2 linked regions of the Niabella beijingensis genome follow. Each later gene encodes a partner of the first gene's protein in a complex. Links are inferred from orthologs where the notes say so. Each region holds a gene or a part of one and is shown on either strand. Other genes may lie near its edges.

Region 1 (14,881 bases):
ACGATTCCTCAGGAACCGGCCGGCAATTTTACCAAATTTGACCGGCAGTGCCACATCAAAAATATTGGTGGCTAAATCCGAAGCATAAAAACCCCATTGATCACCAGCACCGGTAGTTTGTACATCTGTAGTGCTGGTGTTACTGATAACGGTATTATTGCCGCCTGGAGCCAACTCCCAAACATATTGTGCAAAGGTATTTTCGTCCGGTGATTCTGCGGCCGACACCAGTAGCCGGCCTGTGGCGGTTATTGCCAGTCCGCCAAGCACGGATTGACCGGCAGGATAGGTGGGGTTCTGCGGAGTTCCATTGATTGAGCCTGTTATGGGCGTTCCATCAGCGCGGGTAATTTGCCAGAGCCGCTGCATAGTGACGTCTGAGCCTGCTGCTAAATCAGCGATCTGTGCTGCCGTCAGCCTGTAAATATAATACGTCACCTCGTCGGGAGGTGTTGCATAGGAATATCCAACATAGGGGCTGCCGTTGGCAACCAGCAAGTACATATTGTCGTTATTATCAAAACAAATGTCCTGGATAGTAGTGTAAGGAAGATCCCCTGCCTGTATTTTCCCATTTGAAGCGAAGTCGGCGAGATCTCCGCTTCCATTGGTTTGAAATGAATAGGCCTGAGCACTGAATCCTATAATATTATAATCAGCATCTTCTTCCCCGGTGTTGGTAATAAACCATGCTTTATCAGATCTGTCCACAGCCATAGCCGCCCCGTCTGAAGTATAGGTTCCAAGATTTGCTGCAACCAGCCGGTTAGTGCCCGGCTGATACCCTCCGGTCGTGTTCGCCGAATAGATATTGTATGCATTATAGTTTTCATTGGCACCGATGTAATAGAGATAATTGGCCGTGTTTACGCCAATAGCCTGATCTAACCCGGAAGCATATTCATCAGGTATTTTATTATAGGCATTGGAACCGCTTACAGCTCCGGTTGCATTATCCAGCTCAAAGAGCTCATACCCGTAGGTAGTATTATTACCGGGCGCCAGCATCTTCTGATTTGCGGCTCTCAAAGCCCATTCATATTTGCCGGATAAGAAATGCAGCTTATCCCGTTGCGCAACGCTGATTATACTGACCAGTAAGGCAAACACCAGCAGCATGTTCCTGACTATCATTTGGAAGGATTGTAAGATTAAAAGTTATTGCCAAATATGCCGGCAAGATACTTAACGAGGCTTCATGCAACTTTCAAATATTCTTAAAAAAGTTTTGAATATTATAGCTTTCCAGGGGTTTATAGAAGAACGGGGAAAATTATAGTTATATAAACCCTGACAAGAAATACAGATAGCCTTATCAGTCCCTATTTAACTGATAAAGGAATTTAATCGATGTATTTTAAAATAACATCGGACCGATTAAATTTAAGGCAGGAACAACTTCAGCACTAGCAGGAAACCATAAGTTATAATTTAAATAAATATTGGAATGATCCATATAAGTATTACTTCTTTTTAAGAAAGACAAAGCTCCGTCAAATAGATAACTTGTGCCCGTGCATCATAGCAAAAAAAGCGTTTCTTCTTTCGCGGTATTTATTGCAGTCCTTGCAGGACAAACAGCGCTATTTTATACCTGATCAAATAAACAGATGGAGCAAACAAAAGAGTATCCCAGTTTGAACTTTTCGGAAATACAGCAATTTTTGAACCGATATACGGATGTTATTTACCTGGAGATGAAAGGCGATAACTATCAGTGTCATTTTCCCACCAGGCACGATTATTTTGTGCTGATGCTGTTTGAAAATGGTGCAGGTATCAATACTATTGATGGCGTCGGTTACAATATAGCCCCCCTGCAAATGCATCTCTATTTCCCCGAGCAGATCCATCACTGGTCACTGGACGGCGATACTCTTGTGCATGAGATCCTGTTATCAAGGAAATTATTCGAGGTCTTCAGCAATTTATTAAAATATCCTTACTACTATTATAAGCAAAATCCCGTGGTGGATTTGCCCCGGGACACCTTTTATAAACTTGTACATGAACTGAAAAGCATCGGGGACGAACTAAGCATCCAAAGAGGCTTGCTGGAGATCATTAATTACCGGCTTTTTATCATATCATTAATGGTCAGCAGGGAGATATATACCACTTTTCCGGCAGAAGACCGATTAGCGATCCCGCCCATCATCATCCGGTTTATGGACCTCGTGATGCTCCACTTTAAAGAAGAACGGTCCGTCAGGTTCTATGCAGACAAGCTGTTCTTGTCACCCAACTATCTTACCATTCTCTGCAAGCAGTATTATGGCAATACGGCGTCTGCTATCATTCATAGCGAGGTCATTCTTGAGATCAAACACCAGCTGATCAATCCTATCAAGTCGATAAAGGCGATCGCGTATGATCTTAACTTTACCGGCATCTCCTCTCTTTCCGGGTTCTTTAAAAACAATACCGGGATGTCTCCAAAAGCATTCCGGGAGGAGCATATAAAAAAATTGCAGCAGGTAAAAGAACATAAGCCGGTCCTGTTCGCCAAATAGCCGGTTAAAGCAAGATGGCGGTATCTTAGACCTGCGAATAAGCTGTGGGAATCAAAAAAGTATTGCTGATCTTGGAAATCGTATTGGCATATTGAGGGTCCGCTACCAGCTTTTTCCACGCAGGATCGCTGATGAAGGCGGACCATCCTTTGTTCCGTTCCTCCATATTGTTGCAGGTGATCATATAAGTAAGGCGGGGCTGCCTGTCACCGGCAATCACTTCACCACAGAACACCGGGTTCAGTTTCGCCCGGTTAAAAATGGGAAATTCCCCGTCATGAAACATTTTAATTTTTCTCCGTACCGCGTCTTCACTATATCCCTCATAAGTCCTTAATTCAAAGATCCGCGATCCGCCGGGGGGTGCCACCATTGCAGGAAAGCCATCAAAAGCGATCATCAGGGAAGAGCCAAACCGGTTGTATACGGGTTTGTCAGCCGGTATGCTGTCGTATGCCGCGCTGTTCTTTATATACCCTGCGTCCGTTTTTATTTTTGTATTCGCAGAAAGGTAGTGATCAAGCGATGCATAAGGCACCAGCAAATAGATCCTGGCGGGTTCCGAAGGGCTCCATTCCCTGAAGACACCGACCTTTTTCACCCCGTATTGATTCAATGCGGGGATCAGCGCCGTCTTAAAATAATCTTCCAGTTGTCCCTGATCGGAACCGAAGCGCATTTCATATTCCCGCCATTCGTACACCTCTTTTTGTGCGGAAGACCGGCCACCTGCGTCCGCCTGGTTCACGGCTAATGTCATACCTGCAGTAACAGCAAGCGACGATTGAAGAAATTTTCTGCGTTGCATATAAATTGTGGTTTTTGTATCAGGTCAATAAATTTAAGATAATAGTTGTTTCAAAAAGCAGACCCGGTAGCCGGCACAGGGCGCTTACAGGCAACCGGCCGGACGACCAGGGTCCAATAAAACACAAAACAAGACACTGTTCGTCGCTGTATCAATACCGGCAAACCGGTATTTTTGAACCCGGACAGCCACCGGTTCCTTAAAACGGACAATCAACCATCACCATTTATCAAAATAAACTATTCCGCGTATCATGTCAGTCAACGCTGCTGCCTTATCTTAGTACGATAATTTTTATACATGATCCGTCTTGCCATTCTTTTAATGTTCCTTTTTTATAGTCACAAGGGAGTAACCCAGCAGATGCTGCCCCTGCCTTCTGAAACAACGCTCCCCGCTGTATCCGGCGACTGGCTGGTCACCCCCGTTACGGCCAGGGCCGGAGTTTACAGCAGCGCTGATAAAAAAGAGCTTCTGTTAAGCAACGGCCTTGTTCAGCGGCGGTTCCGCCTTCGGCCCAATCTTGCATGTATCGATTATAAAAACAGGATAACCGGACAACAGCTGCTGCGCTCAGTAAAGCCCGAAGCCCGGATCAGCATTGACGGCCTCCCTTATAACATCGGGGGGCTTTACGGGCAACAGGAGCAGGCTTACCTGCTTCCGGAATGGGTCGATTCATTTAAGAAGAACGACAGCGATTTTGTTTTTACAGAATATAAGGTCACTGACCTCCCACCCTATCTTGCGCCGCAGACCAAGAGCTGGGCTACCAACACGAAACCGGCCACAGGGAAGCTGCTAAGCTTTACCTATCATTCGCCGCTCGTTCCGCTCCGGGGTCTGAAGGTGACCGTGCATTATGAGCTCTATGATGGCCTGCCGCTGATCGCCAAATGGCTCAGTATCGAAAACAGGTCCGGCCGGACTTTCCGTCTTGGCCGTGTGGTAAATGAGATCCTGGGAATGGTGGAAGAGCAAAGCGCGGTTGTGGGCAGTCCCGAACAAATGGAGAAACCTTCCGGTCTTTATATTGAATCCAATTACGCATTTAACAACGCCATGCGTTATAACCTGAGCGACCAGACCCTGCACTGGAAAACAGATCCCGCCTACACTTCGCAGGTCAACTATGAGCTGCAGACCCCCTGCCTGATGGAGGTCTACCCTGAATATGGCCCCGGGATTGATCTGCGGCCCAATGAAAGCTTCACCTCCATCCGCACCTACGAGCTGGCCACCGACAGTTACGACCGCCAGCGAAGGGGAATGGCCATTCAGAAAATGTACCGCACCATTGCTCCTTGGATCACTGCCAATCCCATTTTTATGCACCTTGTCAGCAAAAAAGATGAAGAGGTATACCATGCGGTAGATCAATGCGCTGCCACCGGCTGTGAAGCCGTGATACTAAGCTTTGGGAGTCATATCAATATGGAAGATGTTTCCCCCGGGAACATCAGCCGCTGCAAAAAACTGGCAGACTATGCCCATAAAAAGGGCATCCGGATCGGCGTGTATTCCCTTTTCAGCTCCCGGCGTATCAGTGAGGAAGATGACGTGATCAATCCTAAAACGGGAAAAACAGGCGGTGCTTTTTTTGGTAATGCACCCTGCTTTGGAAGTAAGTGGGGACTGGCCTACCGGGATAAAGTAAAACAGTTTTTCAATGCCACCGGTTTTGATATCTGGGAAAATGACGGTCCCTACCCCGGCGACCGCTGTGCCTCCACACAACACCCGGGCCACCGCGACCTGGACGACAGCCAGTGGCGGCAAATGGAACTGCAGAAAGAGCTGTACCACTGGCTGAATGCCCGTGGTATCTATATTAATGCCCCGGATTGGTATTTTCTTGACGGCACCAATAAGATCGCGCTCGGCTACCGGGAAGTGAACTTCTCCCTCTCCCGTGCCCAGCAAAAAATACTGAACCGGCAAAACATCTTCGACGGTACCTGGGACAAAACACCTTCCATGGGCTGGGGTTTCGTACCCCTGACCCGTTACCAGGGAGGCGGGCCCGAAGCAGTGCTGGAGCCGCTTTCCGAACACCTGGACGATTATGAGCAACTGATGATGCAGTACTACGGCGCCGGCATACAGGCCTGTTACCGCGGTCCGCGTCTCTATGACACAGACCGTACGAAAGCCCTTGTAACCAGAGTGATCGGGTGGTATAAAAAATACCGGTCCATTCTCAATTCGGATATCATTCATGTACGCAGGGCCGACGGGAGGGATTGGGACGGCTGGCTGCATGTAAACCCGTTGCTAAAAGAAAAAGGACTGCTGCTGCTCTTCAACCCCACCAGTAAACCGATAGAACAGCAGCTCGTCATACCATTGTATTATACGGGACTCCATACCACAGCACGGGTCCGCGAAAAGGAAGGTGCTCCCAAAAATTACCGGCTCAACCGGAACTACGAGATCCGGTTACCGGTCACCCTGGCACCCGGCAGTTACTCGTGGTGGGTAGTTGAATGACGTAGTCCTAACACAATAGCGAACAGATCACACCCGGAACGTAATACAGGTTTTGGAAGAATGCTGCTTTCTTATTTCCCGGATGCATACCATTTTCCTGCAGCTTCCCAGTTCACGACATTCCAGAAAGCAGCAAGATAATCCGGGCGTTTGTTCTGATAGTTGAGGTAATAGGCATGCTCCCATACATCGGCGCCGATAACCGGCCGGCCTTTTGTTTCCGCCACATCCATCAGCGGGTTATCCTGGTTTGGCGTGGAAGTGATCTCCAGTTTACCGGCTTCAGTAACGATCAGCCATACCCATCCTGAACCGAATCGGGCAGCTCCTGCGGCATTGAACCGGTCTTTGAAATCATTGAAAGAACCAAATGCAGTATCAATGGCTGCTGCCAGTGCGCCACCGGGCACGCCACCACCGGACGGAGAAAGGATATTCCAGAAAAAACGGTGGTTCCAGTGTCCGCCGGCATTGTTCCTTACAGCCGGGCTGATAGCACCTGCCTCTGCCACCAGCTGCTCGAGGGTATGATTCTCATACGCCGTACCGGCGATGGCTTTGTTGAGGTTATCTACATAGGCCTGATGATGCTTTCCATGATGAATCTCCATTGTAAGAGTGTCAATATACGGTTCAAGTGCGGAAGGTGCATAAGGTAATACGGGAAGTTCATGTTTCATAATGCTGCTGTTTATTGTTTTAAAAAGAGTGTTGTCCCGGCAAAGGTAAGTGGTAATAATTAATAAACAAAATAAACACTTTGTTTATTAATTTTATTAAAAACGACGCGTATAAAAATAACATGCCGCCGGCACCTGCAGCTTTCCGCAGAATGTTTATTAATTTGCATTTAAAAGCCGCTTGCAACGTAAGATCATCCATATCGACATGGACGCTTTCTATGCTTCTGTGGAACAGCGCGATTTTCCCGGATACAGGGGCAAGCCAATAGTAGTGGGCGGCTCGCCGGAAGGACGTGGCGGTGTTGTGGCCACTGCAAGTTATGAGGCCCGGAAATACGGTATCCGGTCGGCGATGCCCTCCAAAACGGCGCAGCGGCTTTGTCCGGATGCGTTGTTTATCACTCCCCGGTTCCCGGTTTACAAAATGGTCTCCCAACAGATACGGGCGATCTTTCACCGTTATACCGATCAGATAGAACCGCTTTCGCTGGACGAAGCCTTTCTTGATGTAACAGAGGACAAAATGGGTATTGGTTCGGCACTCGATATCGCCAGGGAGATCAAGCAGTCGATCCGGGAAGAATTACAGCTGACGGCTTCTGCAGGGGTTTCGGTTAATAAATTCGTCGCCAAGATCGCTTCCGACATGGAAAAACCAGACGGCCTTACCTTTATCGGCCCTTCAAAAATAGAAGCCTTTATGGAAAGGCTGCCGGTGGAAAAATTCTTTGGTGTGGGCAAAGTAACGGCGGGAAAAATGAAGAGCATGGGACTTCATACCGGCGCTGACCTCAAAAGGCTTACCGAAGCCGAACTCGTACAGCATTTTGGCAAACCAGGTAAATTTTATTACCAGATCGTGCGCGGTATCGATGAGCGGCCTGTGGTACCGGACCGGGAAACAAAATCCATCAGCGTGGAGGATACGTACCAGGAAGATCTTACTACAAAAGAAGCCATGCTTCACGAACTGGAGATTCTGACCGGGAGGCTCGCAGAACGTGTAACGCGGGCAGGACTAAAGGGCCGGACCGTAACCGTAAAGTTCAAGTTCCATGATTTTACCATCAATACCCGCAGTCATTCGCTTCTTACTGCTTTCAACGACGAGGTGCGCATATTGGATACCATCCGTATGATCCTGGACAAAACAGACTTCTTTCAGAAACGGGTAAGACTCCTGGGTGTTGGCCTGTCTAATTTTGATGTATCCGGAACTGATTCCGGTACGCCCCCCGGCAGCAACCAGCTGGTGCTTTTTTAGCGGTTCAACTCCAGCGCCCGGAGACAGGCGGTCGGGATCGTGATAAATAAGAACAGTAAAACCCAAAGAAAAAATCTTCGTGATTCTTTGTGACTTCGTGCCTTTGTGGCCCCAGCGATTTTAGAAAGGGCTCACTGATGCCACAGACTCACACAGAAATGCCACCGCTAATATACTTAACAGTCCGTGTAATCCTCAGGAACAAATACCGGCAATAACCGTATAGATTCTTTGTGCCTTCGCGCCTTTGTGGCCCTAGCGATTTTAGAAGGGCTCACTGATGCCACAGATCCACACAGAAATGCCACCACTAACATACTTAACAGTCCGTGTAATCCGTGAACGCAACTCTTCATGGTTTCTTTGCATAAAAAAAGGCCGGCCCTGAAAAGAGCTGGCCGTTGCTAACCTATGAAAAACACCGGGACCAAGATACAAAAAATATTTTAGAAAATAAAAGATTAATTTCGTTGCCCTGATGATGACCAACTGCAAATACATTTTCGGCATTTGTCTGTTACTGACGACCCTGTTTTCCTGCAGGAAGGTCATTTATCCGGACTTTGATGACGACGGCACCCGTAAAACGGTCATCGAGGCATCCGTTTCCGACCTGAAAGACACGGCCATCGTTTTTATTTCCGAAACACTTGCCATATATGAGCCTAACAGTTATTCGGGTAAAGATGGCGCTGTGGTGTCGATAGCCCGTGATGACAGCACACCGGTACTTCTAACCAATCTTGGGAACGGAAGATTTGGCGGACACCTTACTGCCAGTACCGGCAGCTCCTATACCCTTCACATCCGCACAGAAACGGAACAATTTTCAGCCCGGTCTGTAATGCCTGCAAAAATCAGGATGGATTCATTGTTCATTACACGCCGCACGATCCTTGGCCGGAACCTCCGCATTCCGACAGTAGTATTCCGCGACCCTCCTGCTCCCGGTAATTACTATCGTTTTATACTTTGGGTAGATGGTTTTGAGAATACGACGATCTTTATTGAAAATGACCGGCTTTTTAACGGGAACCAGATGACCATGGAGTTGCTGGATGTGTTTACAGATGAGGGAACGCCTACATTTGTTGACAAATACGACCGGGTTACCGTAGAGATGCAATGCATTACCAAGGAAACCTATGATTATCTCTACCAGTTAAAAGGAAATGCGCTGGGCGATGGCGGCACTGCCAACCCCGGAAATCCTGGATCAAATATCACCGGTGGTGCCCTGGGTTATTTCAGTGTGCACACCTCGGAGCGAAAAGAATTGTTTGCCGATTAAAGATCCGCCGGCGGACACCCTATTTAATCCTTACTTTTGATATCATTATCAGCAGCAATAAAAAATCAGAAACAATCAAATGGAGATCAGACAGATCCGCCCGCACGAAGTAGCCCTGGTGGTGCGGCTTTTCGACCAGTACCGGGTATTTTATAAGCAGGCATCGGACCTGCAACGGGCACAACAATTCCTGGAAACACGCTTAAACAATAATGAATCCGTCATTTTTGCAGCGTTTGCGGATATCACCGGTGAAAAGCATCCGGTCGGTTTTACACAACTTTACCCCACCTACTCTTCTGTAAGGACCATAAAGAACTGGATCCTGAATGATCTTTTTGTTCAGGATGTTTACCGGAAAAATGGTATCGGGGAAGCCCTCATCCGGCGGGCCCTGCATTTTGCAATTGAGAACGGGGCTCATTTTTTGCAGTTGGAAACAGCCACGGATAATATTAATGCCCAGAAATTGTACGAAAAGATCGGGTTCCTGCAGCAGCAGCCGGGCACAGAATTTTTGTTGTACCGCTGCCCGCTTGTGTGACCATACAGTCCCGGTTGCACCGTTGGCAATCTGGCGGTTTGCACCTATCTTTACCAAAACGATCGACCATGTCATTACTGAACCAGAAGAACCAGAAAGACAAGAAAAATAAGGGCAAAAAATCCGGGGCAGCAATGGGCACTTCCAAACCGGCCCAGAAACCCAAAAGCACGGGCTTTGTAAGCAAACAACAAAATACAGGCGCGCAGCGGGGCAGCTGACCGTGCCTAGTCGAACTGTTCCAGTATCTTAAAGTGTTTTTTAGAGGCCTTCAGGAATTTCTTTCCGCGCCGGAACGACCAGTAAGGCACTCCCTGTTTATTATTATACCGGCTGATAGTAAACAATGCTTTCCAATGCTGCAGAATGACCCTGTAAGCAGCGCCCAGCCGCATCCCGCAGTCATAAATATGATTCGGTTCGGCCCCCGCTCCGTTAAATTCCAGTATCATAAAATGCCGGCCCGCTTTAAGATCCTCAATGGACGCCGTCTTGATATCATACCGGCCATAATAAAAGCTTTCATTATAATGGCTCAGGCGGTCAAATACATCCAACAGCTGTCCATCGATCGATGTATGCAGATTGGTAAACCGGGCGCCACGGTTGTGATTTCCCGCATAGGATAAATAAAACACCTCTCCCTTCGGAAGCACACGGTGGTACCGGTGCTGATGCCGGTGCTCCATCTCTGCAAGCCGGTGGCGTGCCCGGGGATGTTGTTCAATAAGTGCCTGCAGCGAACTTTGCCCGTCGCCGGTTACCTGTAACAGCTCTTTGTGAATAAAGCCCGATACCACCCCTTTTTTTTCCCAGGGATAGCGGTAATAAAATACACTCACCTCTACCGGGTAATCTACTTTCTCCTGGGCAATATATTCTACCGGCATCCGTTCATGATATTTCCGGAGCTGTTGTTCATTTTCGATCACGCGGAATAAAATGCCCTTCATACCCACATCCGGTTTCACCACAAAGGGATATTGTATCCCCGAAAGCCGCACTTTATACAGCACCCGCTCAAAAGGGATCCCATTCCGTATATAAATGGTTACCGGTACTACTTCAGGAGGGAGCTGATCGTACATTTCCTTTTTGCCCTCTCCCTCAAATCCGCCAAACGCAATGGTGGGATTGCTGGGTGTAAAAAACCAAAAGGACCTGCTGCGCAAACAATACCAAAGCCAAACCGGACTGATGGGCGCATACAACACATTAAAGTTCCACAATTCCCAGCTTGCAATCCTTCTAAAAAAATTCCTTACACTCATTAATAAAATATCCGCAAATATAAGGGGTATCCTTTTCCCGTTACGTTCAAACCTCCTGTCACCGCTTTTTACACCGGGCAGCCATCAGGCCTCCGGCCCGTTTGCCGGTACCCCAACGCGCCGCGAACAACCGGCCGCCCATAAACAGGTTTTTTTATACCTTCGTGCATAATTGAATGATAAAAGAATGAGTATAACTACTGTAGCGGAGCTGTTTGCCCGGGGCGAAACGCCCGAAGTGTTGTTTTGGGTAGGATGCGCCGGTAGTTTTGATCAGCGCGCGCAGCGCATCACCCGTGCCTTTGCAGCCATGCTGGACAAAACAGGAATCAAATATGCCATCCTTGGCAAGGAGGAAATGTGTACCGGCGACCCCGTGCGGCGCGCCGGTAATGAATTTATGTTCCAGATGATGGCCTATCAGAATATACAGATACTGGATAATTATAATATCAAAAAAATCGTTACGGCCTGTCCGCATTGTTTCAATACCTTAAAAAATGAATACCCGCCCCTGGGTGGCACTTACGAGGTCATCCATCATACCACCTTTTTACAGCAACTGATCGAAGAAGGGAGGATCAAACTCAAAGAAGGCGGTTCCTTCAAAGGAAAAAAGATCACCTACCACGACAGCTGCTACCTGGGCCGCGCCAACGATATTTATGAGGCCCCGCGGAAAGTGCTGGAATTGCTGGATGCCGAACTCGTGGAGATGAAACGCTGTCGCAGCAAGGGGCTGTGTTGCGGAGCCGGTGGCGCCCAGATGTTCAAGGAAGAGGAAAAAGGCACGACAAGAGTGAACCTGGAACGCAGCAAAGAGGCCATTGAAACCGGGGCATCTGTTATTGCAGCGGCCTGCCCTTTCTGTAACACTATGATGACCGATGGCATCAAAAACGCAGAAAAAGAAGACACGGTACAGGTGCTGGATATAGCGGAGATCATTGCCGGCTCCATTGAATAAATTATAAACCGAGGACCCTTATGCCCGTCAATATTTCCCGCATTACGATCAACGCTGCACCCGAGAACGTATGGGATGCCCTTACCCAACCCGAAAAGGTAAAGCTATGGCAGTTCGGCAGCCGGCTGCAGACAGACTGGAAACCGGGCGGCCCGATCCGCTTTACCACGGAATGGCAGGGTACGGTCTTTGAACAATGGGGCACCGTGCTGACGGTACAGCCTTTTCACGAGATCCGTTATAATCTTTTTGCTCCAAGACCGGATCTGGAAGACAAACCGGAACATTATTTCATTATGGAATACCGCTTAACGGCGGCTGACGGAAAAACGGACCTTGAGATCCGGCAGGTCGATGACCGCCCGGGCGCCGTTCAGGAGGCGCCCCAGGGGGAAGAGAACCCGGTGCTGCAATCCCTGAAAAAGCTGGCAGAATCAAACTAACAGGCCCTTTGGCCCGTTATAATTAAAAGTATACAATGAATTTAGCATATAAACATTTGATCAACCCCGGTTTCTCCCCTCATTCAAGGGTCTGGGTCTATCAATCCAGCAGGCTGCTCAGCCTTGCGGAAGCATTTGAAGCCGAAGACCAGATCCGGGAATTTGTTACTGCCTGGGTCAGTCACAGCGACGAAGTAAAAGCCGAAGGCCATTTATTTTTCGGTCAGTTCGTGGTACTTATTGCCGATGAAAGTCAGGTAAAGGTAAGCGGGTGCAGCACCGATAGCTCGGTACGGTTCATCAAAAAACTGGGAGAGACATTTAAAGTCGATTTTTTCGACCGGCAGAGACTGGCATTTGTAAAAAACGACAAAATAGAAATGGTTCCGTTATCGCAGGTATCTTATGCCCTGCAGCATGATATCCTTACACCCGATACACTCTATTTTAATAACCTGGTGCTCAATAAGGCGGCTCTGGAGAATGACTGGATCATCCCGGTCAAAAACAGCTGGCTGGCAAAAAAAGCCGGGATAACGGTCTGAGCGATACCCGTCTCGCCGCTGCATTCCCGGTTCCGGGGCCGCCCGGATTGCGGAAAAATGAACAATGCTTATATTTGTTCTTCAAAACAATAAACAAGGAAACCGAATATGTCCAAAGAAATTGAAGATTTTGATGCCGACCTGAGTGGGGCTGGTCAGGATAAAGATAAAGCAGGCTGGTTCAAAAGAATCAAAAAAGGTATTCTTACCAAGACATCAGAGAAACGGGAAACCCAGGAAGGGTTATGGACAAAGTGCCCGGAGTGCAATTATATTTCCACGCAGACCGAACTGAAAGAACAGCTGTATGTGTGTCCGAAATGTGGCTATCACCACCGGATCAGCAGCCTTCAGTATTACGATATCCTGTTCGACAACCAGGAATACACAGAATTGTTCGACAATATCCGCGGCAGGGATTTCCTGGGCTTTACGGACCTGAAGCCTTATAAAAAAAGGCTGGAAGATTTTTGGAGCAATACCGATATGGATGATTCCATGCGGGTAGCCGTAGGCAAAGTAGAGGGAGAAGACCTGGTAGTTGCGGCCATGGACTTTGCGTTCATTGGTGGCTCGCTCGGAAGTGTGGCCGGTGAAAAATTTGCACGTGCCGTGGATCATTGCATCCGGCATCGTTTCCCCTTTATGTGCATCTGTAAAAGCGGTGGCGCACGGATGATGGAAAGTGCCTTTTCGCTGATGCAGCTGGCAAAAACAAGTGGCAAGCTATCGCAGCTCACGGATGCGCAGCTCCCCTATATTTCTTTCTTAACAGATCCTTCTTTTGGTGGCATCACCGCCTCCTTCGGAATGCTGGGAGACCTGAACATCGCCGAGCCGGGCGCTCTCATCGGTTTTGCAGGTCCCCGTGTGATCAAGGAGACCATTAAAAAGGATCTGCCGGAAGGTTTTCAGCGAAGTGAGTTCCTACTTGAGCATGGGTTCCTGGATTTTATTGTACACCGCAGAGACCTCAAACATAAGCTGGCAACCGTTCTCCGCCATTTCCGGAATTAATTGCTGGCCGGGCTTTAGTGCAGCTGGCAGCCTCGTTGCGTCGCACACTTGTGCACCGGTGCATGGCCGGGCAAACAAAAAATGCCCAACCATTTTTATTTTAATTATTTAAACAGATCGACCCGTTGGCCAATCAACTCTCCATAAAGAACCGCTCTGCCTATTACGAGTATTTTATTGATGCTACCTATCAGGCAGGTATAGCGCTGCTTGGAACCGAGGTAAAATCGCTGCGGGAGGGCAAAGCCAGTTTTAACGACAGCTATTGTATCATACATCAGGGAGAGATCTGGCTGAAGAGCCTGCACATTTCCCCTTATTCCCACGGTACGGTCAATAACCATGATCCCGACCGCGACCGGAAGCTGCTGCTTCAAAAAAAAGAGATCCAGAAGATACAATCCAAACTGAAAGAAAAAGGATATACCCTGATCCCACTGAGGATCTACCGGAACGAAAACCAGCTGATCAAGATCGAAATAGGTCTTGCAAAAGGAAAAAAATTATACGACAAACGGGAAAGCATCAAAAAACGCGATGTGGAGCGCGATCTGAAAAAATACATCTGATCCGCTGTGGCGATGCTGAAGATGCCGGTATTCATGAACAATACTCGTGATCTGTCCCCGGGGCTGATCACCTTTTGGCCGCTATTTGAAAATAGCAGTTTAACCTTTTCAATACCTGAGTCAGAAGTTGTTAGATGAGACCGGGAACCACTATTTTTTTTAGTTTCAGATAAAAAAAGCACGAAAAAATTTTGACAGCAAAAAATCTACTACTATATTTGCACTCCCAACAGAAAATTGGTATAAGGATCGGTAGTTCAGTTGGTTAGAATGCCGCCCTGTCACGGCGGAGGTCGCGGGTTCGAGTCCCGTCCGGTCCGCAAAAAAGGATTATCAGCAATGATGATCCTTTTTGCTTTTTACCCTACTTTACTTTTAAGGGGCTGACTTTCAAAGTCTCATAACAAAATCCACTGAGAATCTTTACTACCTTTAAAACAGCTTAACAATTTTAAAAAGTAGACCAAAAGTAGACC
Region 2 (8,314 bases), on another replicon or contig:
AACCAGCGATAAAAAACCGGCTGTGATATATTTTATCAGGTCAGACATCGGTATGCAAAGATAAATGAACAAACGTAAGTATACAAATCCGACAACCCTTGATCATGATCAACCGCTTTAATGGATATGGATGAAGGCATTGCTGAAGGTCCGTTGAAAAAGCCTAATTTGCGATCATGGAAATAAGGATCAGAAGAGCCGTTGCGGCGGATTGCCCGCGGATACTGGAGCTGGTAAAAGAACTGGCACATTATGAAAAAGCCCCCGCGGAGGTTACCGTATCCCGGGAGCATTTCAGGGAAAGCGGATTTGGTCCCAACCCCGTATGGTGGGCATTTGTAGCGGAAACAGAAACCGGTGTTGTTGCCTTTGCGCTGTATTATGTCCGTTTCTCTACCTGGAAAGGACAGGCGATGTACCTGGAAGATATCCTGGTTACCGAATCCATGCGGGGGCATAAGATCGGTGCCCGTTTATTCGACCGGCTGTTTGAAGAGGCAAAGGAAAAGGGATTCCAGCGGATCTGCTGGCAGGTACTCGACTGGAATGAGCCCGCGATCAATTTTTATAAAAAGTACAACGCCCATTTTGATGGCGAGTGGATCAACTGTTCGGTATCATTGCAAGGGCACTAAAATAAGATTTACCATACGGTAAAGGATATTGTTAATAAGAAGTTCGGAAAGCCTAGCAGCTTCGCTATATTTTTTAACGTTTGGGCAAACAGGAAGGATTTACCGCTGGTCTTATCTTATTGAGCTTCGTGTTTTATCCCATCCCGGGTTTTGGAAGTGCCCGGTATCTGGGGCCCTACGGCGATCCGGAAGCCTTCCGGGCAGCTACGGAAAACAATCGCTTTGATTTCGAAAAAAACAATCCGTAGTCATTGTTTTTTGACATTAAAAAAGGCCGGGTAAATATCCGGCCTTTCCTTTAAAAGCAGCACATCACCCGTGCTATTATCATGATCCCATACGGGTTATAAAAAAACAAGCCCCGCATCAGCGGGGCTCTTACCAGCAGTAATGGTATCAATCAGAAAGAATATACAGCAGCAACCAGGAAGGTGCCCGTGCTCTTGGTGCCGTCTCCGGAGTTTTTTGTAAAAATGGGATCCTTCGCACTGTCGATCCGGAATTCCGGTATGATCATCAGTCCGCTTACCGGCTTGAAGTTAAAGGACAGCGTGCCCTGCACAATAGAGGTTCCGAACAGCGCACTGCCGTCGGCATTTGCGATCACGCCTTTTTTATCATCAAAATATTCGCCGCGCAGTGTAATCCCGAACTTATCGCTAGGATCCACATTTACATAAAGCGCCGAACCCCACCAGGACTGTGAAGACACATCCGGGGCTTTAACAAATTTTACCGTGCCGTCATACCCCAGGGAGAATTTGTCGGTGATCTTCGCTGTGGCTGTAAGACCCAGCTGGTTCGAAGCGATCGCTGCGGTATCCTTACCGCCTACGTAGTTCAGATACACATTCACCTTTTCCGAGGTTTTGCTGATCTGTCCGACAATAAACTTCTTGTTCCAGGGGGCTGACAGGTAATCGGTTGGGTTGGTCACCCCCGCCATCACGCCAAAGCCCTCTCCAAAAGTGAAATCCGCTTTCAATCCGGTATGTGAGAAGGGACCATAGGAGAACATATAGCTCATACTATAGTTCCTGTTTAGCTGGGGATCCAGCAGTTCATAACCCACGTGGGTACCCCATTTACCGGCCGACAGTTTAATATTATCAGTGGGAGCATAAGTGATATAGGCCTGTTTAATAGATTGTGTGATGCCGCTTTCAGCATAAGAAAACTCTTTTGCTCTTGTTCCGAAGCCGAGGTCTACCACAATCCCGGCTTTTCCTTTGGTATAGCTGGCCTTTAAAGAGGCCATACCCAGCTCAAAGGAATTGTGGGAATTAGTAAAACTGGTGAAATTATTTGCCTGCTGGACAGATTTGGCATGGTTAAAGTTAAAACGGTAATACGCATCTACAGAGCCATTGATCTGCAGATCTCCCTTATCTTCCACTTCGTTCGTGGTTGCGTCCTGGGCCAATAAAGCACCGGAAATAAAAATCGTCTTTGTGAGCAACAGAATTTTCCTCATTCAATAAAATTTTAATTTGTTTTAAACTGGTTTATGGTCTTTTCAGAGGGCAGGCCGTTTTGGTATCGTTCTGGTCTTTCCCGGCAGGCGGGATGCTGATTGAAACAGTGCAATTTAATATTAATATTATTTATAATGTTAACTATTTTAAACAATTATCTATTTTTTATTTGTTATTACCATTTATAAATCATATTAATTTTGATAAAAATACAAAATACGTGATTCAATTTATATTTTTTATCAAATATTTTTATTACTAATATATAAATCTTTAATTCAAAATTTTTACGGATCCGGATATTTTCCCCATCGTCTGTTTGCGGACTTCTCCGCAACTGCTATCTTTGCCGCCTCAAAAAAAATTACATGGCAAATACAGCAGACATCAGCCGCGGCATGATCTTAAAGCTCGATGGCAATCTTTATTCAGTAGTAGAATTCGGCGAAAACAAAACAGCCCGTGCTGCAGCGAAGGTGTGGGCCAAGCTGAAAGGTGTGGACAACAGCCGTACCATTGAAAAGACATGGAACTCGGGTGATACCATCCATCCGGTTCGTGTTGAAAAAAGAGCCTACCAGTACCTGTACCAGGATGAGACCGGCTACAACTTCATGGACAATACCACCTTTGAGCAGATCAGCATTGCCGAGAGCCTGATCGATGCCCCCCAGTTCCTCAAAGAAGGACAGGAAGTGGCCATTGCCATCAACACAGAAACAGAACTGCCGGTAAGCGTGGAGCTGCCCGATAAAATTGTAATGCTGGTAACTTATACAGAGCCCGGTCTTAAAGGGGATACTGCTACCCGCACCCTGAAACCTGCAACAGTTGAAACCGGAGCTACGGTAAATGTTCCTTTATTTGTAAATGAAGGAGAACTGATCCGCGTAAATACCAAAACAGGTGAATACGTTGAGCGCGTAAAGGAATAATTCAAAATATCGCTGAAAAATGGCTTAAATCACCCGATTTTAAGCCATTTTTCGTATAAATTGTGGTGTTTTGCTGAATATTACACAGAAATGCTATTGAAATGTTTACCTTAGCTTTTCTCATTTATGAATTTTCTATTAACTAAAGAAAATCGGACCCCAAACTATTTAAATCTTGAAGAAATATGGACTTTAAGCAAATCCAGGAGTTAATCAAAATGGTTAACAAATCCAATATTGGCGAATTGAGTATTGAACAAAAAGATTTCAAAATCACCATCCGTCAGAAAGAAGAGCAGATCACCCAGGTGGTTGCCGCCGCCCCCGTGCTTGCCCAGCCCCAGGTGCCTGCAGTATTGCCTGCACAAGCAGCGCCAGCGGCTCCCGCAGCTGCTTCCAAGACGGCTGAACTGCCCTCGAATACGATCACCGTTAAAAGTCCTATGATCGGTACTTTTTACAGAAGACCGGCACCCGATAAATCCAACTTTGTTGAAGAAGGCGATATCCTTACCCCCGGGAAAGTGATCTGTGTTATTGAGGCCATGAAACTCTTCAACGAAATTGAAAGCGAAGTAAGTGGTAAAATAATAAAAGTACTGGTAGACGATGCCTCTCCGGTTGAATTTGACCAGCCGTTGTTCCTTGTAGAACCCGCTTAATTTACCCGTCATCCAATTCGGGGCATTGAAAACGGCGTTGCCGTATCCTGCCAGCCGGATTGGTTTATTTTTCTTTATCAATCATCCAATTATCAACGACGTTCGATGTTTAAAAAAATATTAATTGCGAACAGAGGTGAGATCGCCCTTCGTGTTATCCGGACCTGCAGGGAAATGGGCATCCAGACGGTGGCCGTTTATTCCACCGCAGACAGCGAAAGCCTCCATGTTAAATTCGCAGACGAAGCGGTTTGTATCGGAAGACCGGCCAGCGTAGACTCCTATTTAAATGTACCCAATATTATGGCTGCGGTGGAGATCACCAATGCAGATGCTGTACATCCGGGATATGGCTTTCTCGCTGAAAATGCCAAGTTCGCCAATATCTGTAATGAGAATGGGATCAAATTTATAGGACCCACCGCCGAAATGATCAACAAAATGGGCGACAAGGTTACTGCAAAAGAAACCATGATCAAGGCCGGCGTACCCGTAGTTCCGGGGGGTGAAGGACTGCTGCAAAGTCTGGACCAGGCGAAGGTTGTGGCGAAAGAGATCGGCTACCCGGTGATCCTGAAAGCAACAGCCGGTGGTGGTGGTAAAGGCATGCGCATTGTATGGGAAGACGCAGAAATGGAACGGGCCTATGATACCGCAAAAGCGGAAGCGGCTGCTTCTTTTAAAAACGATGGGATCTACATGGAGAAATTCGTGGAAGAACCCCGCCACATCGAGATCCAGGTGGCCGGCGACCAGTATGGCACCATTTGCCATCTCAGTGAGCGTGATTGCTCTATTCAGCGCCGCCATCAGAAGCTGGTGGAAGAGTCCCCCTCCCCGTTTATGACCGATGAACTGCGGCATGCCATGGGTGAGGCTGCAAAAAAAGCTGCGGGTGCCATCGGCTATGAAAGCGTGGGTACCATCGAATTCCTGGTGGATAAACACCGGAATTTTTATTTCATGGAAATGAATACCCGTATCCAGGTAGAGCATTGTGTAACAGAAGAGGTGATCAATTTTGACCTGATCAAGGAACAGATAAAGATTGCAATGGGTGAAAAAGTATCCGGAGCCGACTATATCCCCCAGATGCATGCGATCGAATGCCGCATCAATGCGGAAGATCCCTATAATGACTTCCGCCCCTCTCCCGGAAAGATCACCAACCTGCATGTTCCCGGCGGACATGGGGTACGGGTAGACAGTCATGTGTACGCAGGGTACACCATCCCTCCTTATTATGATTCCATGATCGGGAAATTGATCACCGTGGCCCGTACGCGTAACGAAGCCATCGATACCATGTACCGTGCACTGAGTGAATATGTGATCGAGGGGATCAAGACCACCATTCCCTTCCACCTGCAATTAATGCAGAACGAAGATTTCCGGAGCGGTAATTTCAATACCAAATTCATGGAAAGCTTTGTAATGAAAAAATAACTGAATTATTCAGCAATAAGGACCGCAGCATTTTTTGTTGCGGTTTTTTTATTTCCCATATACAAGGTTCTTCAGCAAAACGTCGATCCGCTTTTGAGCAAGCAGGTCCGTCAGTAATATCCCCTTCTCTTTATTGGTATCCAGCAGTGTCACATCATGATCATAGCCCAGTTTAAAATATACACGGTCATCGATGATCCAGCCCTGCACGCCAAACTTATAACCCTTGTAAGAAAGCCCTTTCCGTGCTGTCTGCAGATCCTCATCCAGTTCCACTTCCACAATATCCCCGTCCTGGAAATTCTTTATCTTCCCCTGCACATGCGCCATTACATATTCCTCCCGGACTACGGTTTCTTTCTTATCAGCGTTTTTTGCCACTTCCTTTTCGATCTCCTGTAATACATCCGGGTCGTTGACCACTTTCAGATCCTTTTGGGAAGGCTGTGTCCGCGGGCCGGATTTTGGATTAAAAATATTATAGCCAAATTTGGAATTGTAAAGCTCCGGGTATTCGAACAACTCTTTTACAGCAATGATCTTATATACATACAAAGCCGTCTCGGGATTTAGCCGCATTGTAAAATAGTTGTACCCCTGTGCTTTTACTGCTTTTACAATATTACCGATACCAAAGTTATAGGCGGCAATGGTAAGCGGCCAGTTGGTCCTTCCCACAAACCTGATCAGCATATTGTAATTGTCCTTTATAAGCGTGCAGGCCAGCCGGGTGGCTTTGTCAAAGTTCTGCCGCTCATCCCGGGTCTCATCAATTACAAGGCCATAACTGCGCGCAGTAGCCGGCATGATCTGCCAGATGCCCTTTGCTCCCACCGCGGATTCCTCTTCCGTAAGAAAGCCGCTTTCCACAATAGGCAGGTATTTTAGATCCCGGTGAAGACCATAGGCTGCCAGATACCGCTCTACGAGCGGGAAATAAGCAAAGGCCCGCTTCCGCAGCGCAGGAAAATTGACCACGTTCACCTGCTTCTTAATGGTATTGACCAGCTTATCCTGTATGAACTGCTGATCCATCGGCACCTGTTCCCCGCAAAAAGTAACAATGTGCTGTGCCGCTGCGGAGACCGGGATAAAAAATACCAGCGCTGTTATTATATGTTTTTTATAAGTTTTCAATACGATGCTGTTTAAAGCGTACTGTATTTAAAGGGGTGCCGCTCTGTGATCCGGCAAATGAGTACAGACATTCCCGTACCCGAACTTATTTGCCGGTGTGTTTCTTTGTTTTCTTTTTCCCCTGCACCTCCGGTCCGTTGTTTTGGTTCGAAGGTTCTTTTTTTACTGATATTTGTACCTTCGCCAGTTCCTTATTGTAATCGCTGCCCGGTATAACGATACTGGCGGAGCCTTTTTCCTTCCGGCGTTCATCGATAAACAATACCAGGCTTTCATTATTAACCATATTGGGAGAGCGCGTTACAAACACCACATACTGTGTTGTTTTCGGCCGCACCAGCGGGAAAAAACTGATATAGGTAAGATAACTCCCTTTTACCATCATCTTTGCCTGCTCGGCCGCATCATACCAGTAGATATAGGTCCGGCCCATTAAAAAATCTTCGTCCGTTTTATTCTCGATCTTCAGTTTATAGTATGTATGCACATCCTTAAATACGATGTTCTCCAGTGAAATGGCAACCCCTTTATTGATCGGTTTATCGGCCGGTATATTGAGTTTTTCAGTGATATCCGTATGCAGCAATGAATCCGATATCCTGAAATTCCGCAGGGTATCTGCTGCTATATAAAAATCGGAGTTTACGGTAGCCACCTGTTCTCTCGGGAAATTATACAGGTCGATCCCCCGCTTTCCGTACCGCTGCCACAGGCCGGCTTCCGAGTAGGCTTTATCCGCTTCCTTTTTCCTGTTCTCTGCCTCAAGTCTTGCCAGGCGTTCCTGCGCCTCCTTACGGGCTGCTTCTTTCCGCGCCAGGTCCTCCGCGATTCGCTTACGTTTTTCCTCCTCCTCTTTTTTCTTCTTTGCCAATTGCTCCTGCCGCCGTTGTTCTTTCTCCTGTGCTTCCTGCTGCGCTTTTGCCAGGGCTTCAGCATCCTGTTTTTCCTTTAGTTCTTTTTGTTTTTTTTCATCCTGTTCTTTCTGTAAAGCCAGGGTCTTCGCGTCTTTCTGTGCCTGTTCTTCAGCAGCTTTCTGTGCCGCCGCTTCCTTTTCCTGAGCCAGTTTTAATTGCCGTTCCTGCTCCCCGGCTTCTTTCCGGGCCTGTTCCAGTGCCGCCTGCTGTTGTTTTGCCGGCTTTTCTGTTTCCGGTGCAGGCCCTTTTGCAATAGCCGTTTCTCCGGCCCTTTGTTGTGTTGCCAATGCCTCCTCCCTGCGCGCAGTGGTTGCTTCTTTTTGTCGCGCCCGCTCCTGAACCAGCTCTTCCTCCGGTGCGGCTTCTGCAGGTGTTTTCTGATTCTTTACAAATGCTTTCAGGTCTTTAAGACTGGAATGATCATACCACAACGGGGGGCGGCTGTCGTCATTGATATCATAAGCCGAATCGAACAGCAGCCGGAACATATGACTGCGGCCGCCTTCATTTACCAGCAGACCAGTGGTTGGGCCGCTGCTTTTTTCTTTATTGAACTGAATGGAAATGGACCGCTCCTCTCTCCGTTTGGGTATATAAAAATCATAAGCCGCTTCATCAGAAAAGTTAATATTAACCACCTTATCCGGGAAGTTAATAATGGTAATGCTTTCACGTCCGACAATGATCTTTTCCCCATTGATGTTCTGGGAACTGGTATGCGCATAATAAACGAAGCAGCACAACGTGATAAGAAAACATTTTTTTAAATAACCGGAAGTATACATGCTTTGAGAGTTGAGATTCTGAAATTGAGATTCGAGAGTTGCGTCCCGATAGTTATCGGGATGAGAGTTGAGAATAGCAATCAGCTGATAGCTACGAGTCATCATAATCCGTATCCCAGCTGTTGCCGCCATCATTCTTTTGCCCCTCCATTTTGATCAGAAAATTCTTGGCCGGGAAATAGGGCTTCATGAAAATATCAAGATGAATGTTATCTTTTTTTACGGCATCCTGTTCAAACCGCCGGATCGTAAAATTCTCCACCAGTTTACGGGGGCCTGAAATGCTGTCCAGGAACATCACCAGCTGCGTCATCAGCTCGCGCCG

Evidence for each region.
Region 2: the proteins of accD (region 1) and accB are in contact, whole or in part, in a solved structure (PDB 8UXZ), measured with the Escherichia coli proteins. The link is inferred for Niabella beijingensis from one-to-one orthologs.

What each region holds. Positions count from the first base shown.
Region 1 is NZ_JAIQDI010000002.1:1,420,741-1,435,621, reverse strand. What follows is about bases 11,946-14,881. They hold accD (acetyl-CoA carboxylase, carboxyltransferase subunit beta), read left to right. Parts: upstream 11,946-12,927; coding sequence 12,928-13,836; downstream 13,837-14,881. Other genes in these bases: smpB (SsrA-binding protein SmpB), read left to right, coding at 13,962-14,405; K7B07_RS21970 (hypothetical protein), read left to right, coding at 12,310-12,819; K7B07_RS21975 (SRPBCC family protein), read left to right, coding at 11,946-12,274. Also shown: K7B07_RS22030 (hypothetical protein), read right to left, coding at 1-1,134; K7B07_RS22025 (helix-turn-helix domain-containing protein), read left to right, coding at 1,611-2,513; K7B07_RS22020 (NIPSNAP family protein), read right to left, coding at 2,539-3,321; K7B07_RS22015 (alpha-galactosidase), read left to right, coding at 3,622-5,811; K7B07_RS22010 (superoxide dismutase), read right to left, coding at 5,883-6,491; dinB (DNA polymerase IV), read left to right, coding at 6,673-7,758; K7B07_RS22000 (DUF4249 domain-containing protein), read left to right, coding at 8,237-9,049; K7B07_RS21995 (GNAT family N-acetyltransferase), read left to right, coding at 9,129-9,593; K7B07_RS21990 (hypothetical protein), read left to right, coding at 9,662-9,814; K7B07_RS21985 (hypothetical protein), read right to left, coding at 9,821-10,864; K7B07_RS21980 ((Fe-S)-binding protein), read left to right, coding at 11,052-11,831; more of K7B07_RS21975, read left to right, coding at 11,852-11,945.
Region 2 is NZ_JAIQDI010000001.1:1,351,540-1,359,853, forward strand. Bases 2,118-4,968 are described here. They hold accB (acetyl-CoA carboxylase biotin carboxyl carrier protein), read left to right. Parts: upstream 2,118-3,230; coding sequence 3,231-3,707; downstream 3,708-4,968. Other genes in these bases: efp (elongation factor P), read left to right, coding at 2,479-3,045; accC (acetyl-CoA carboxylase biotin carboxylase subunit), read left to right, coding at 3,813-4,968. In the rest of the region: K7B07_RS05640 (hypothetical protein), read right to left, coding at 1-48; K7B07_RS05645 (GNAT family N-acetyltransferase), read left to right, coding at 177-635; K7B07_RS05650 (DUF5684 domain-containing protein), read left to right, coding at 716-883; K7B07_RS05655 (porin), read right to left, coding at 1,036-2,109; more of accC, read left to right, coding at 4,969-5,153; K7B07_RS05675 (lytic transglycosylase domain-containing protein), read right to left, coding at 5,202-6,290; K7B07_RS05680 (hypothetical protein), read right to left, coding at 6,376-7,989; K7B07_RS05685 (DUF5458 family protein), read right to left, coding at 8,081-8,314. UniProt on the Escherichia coli protein: This protein is a component of the acetyl coenzyme A carboxylase complex; first, biotin carboxylase catalyzes the carboxylation of the carrier protein and then the transcarboxylase transfers the carboxyl group to form malonyl-CoA.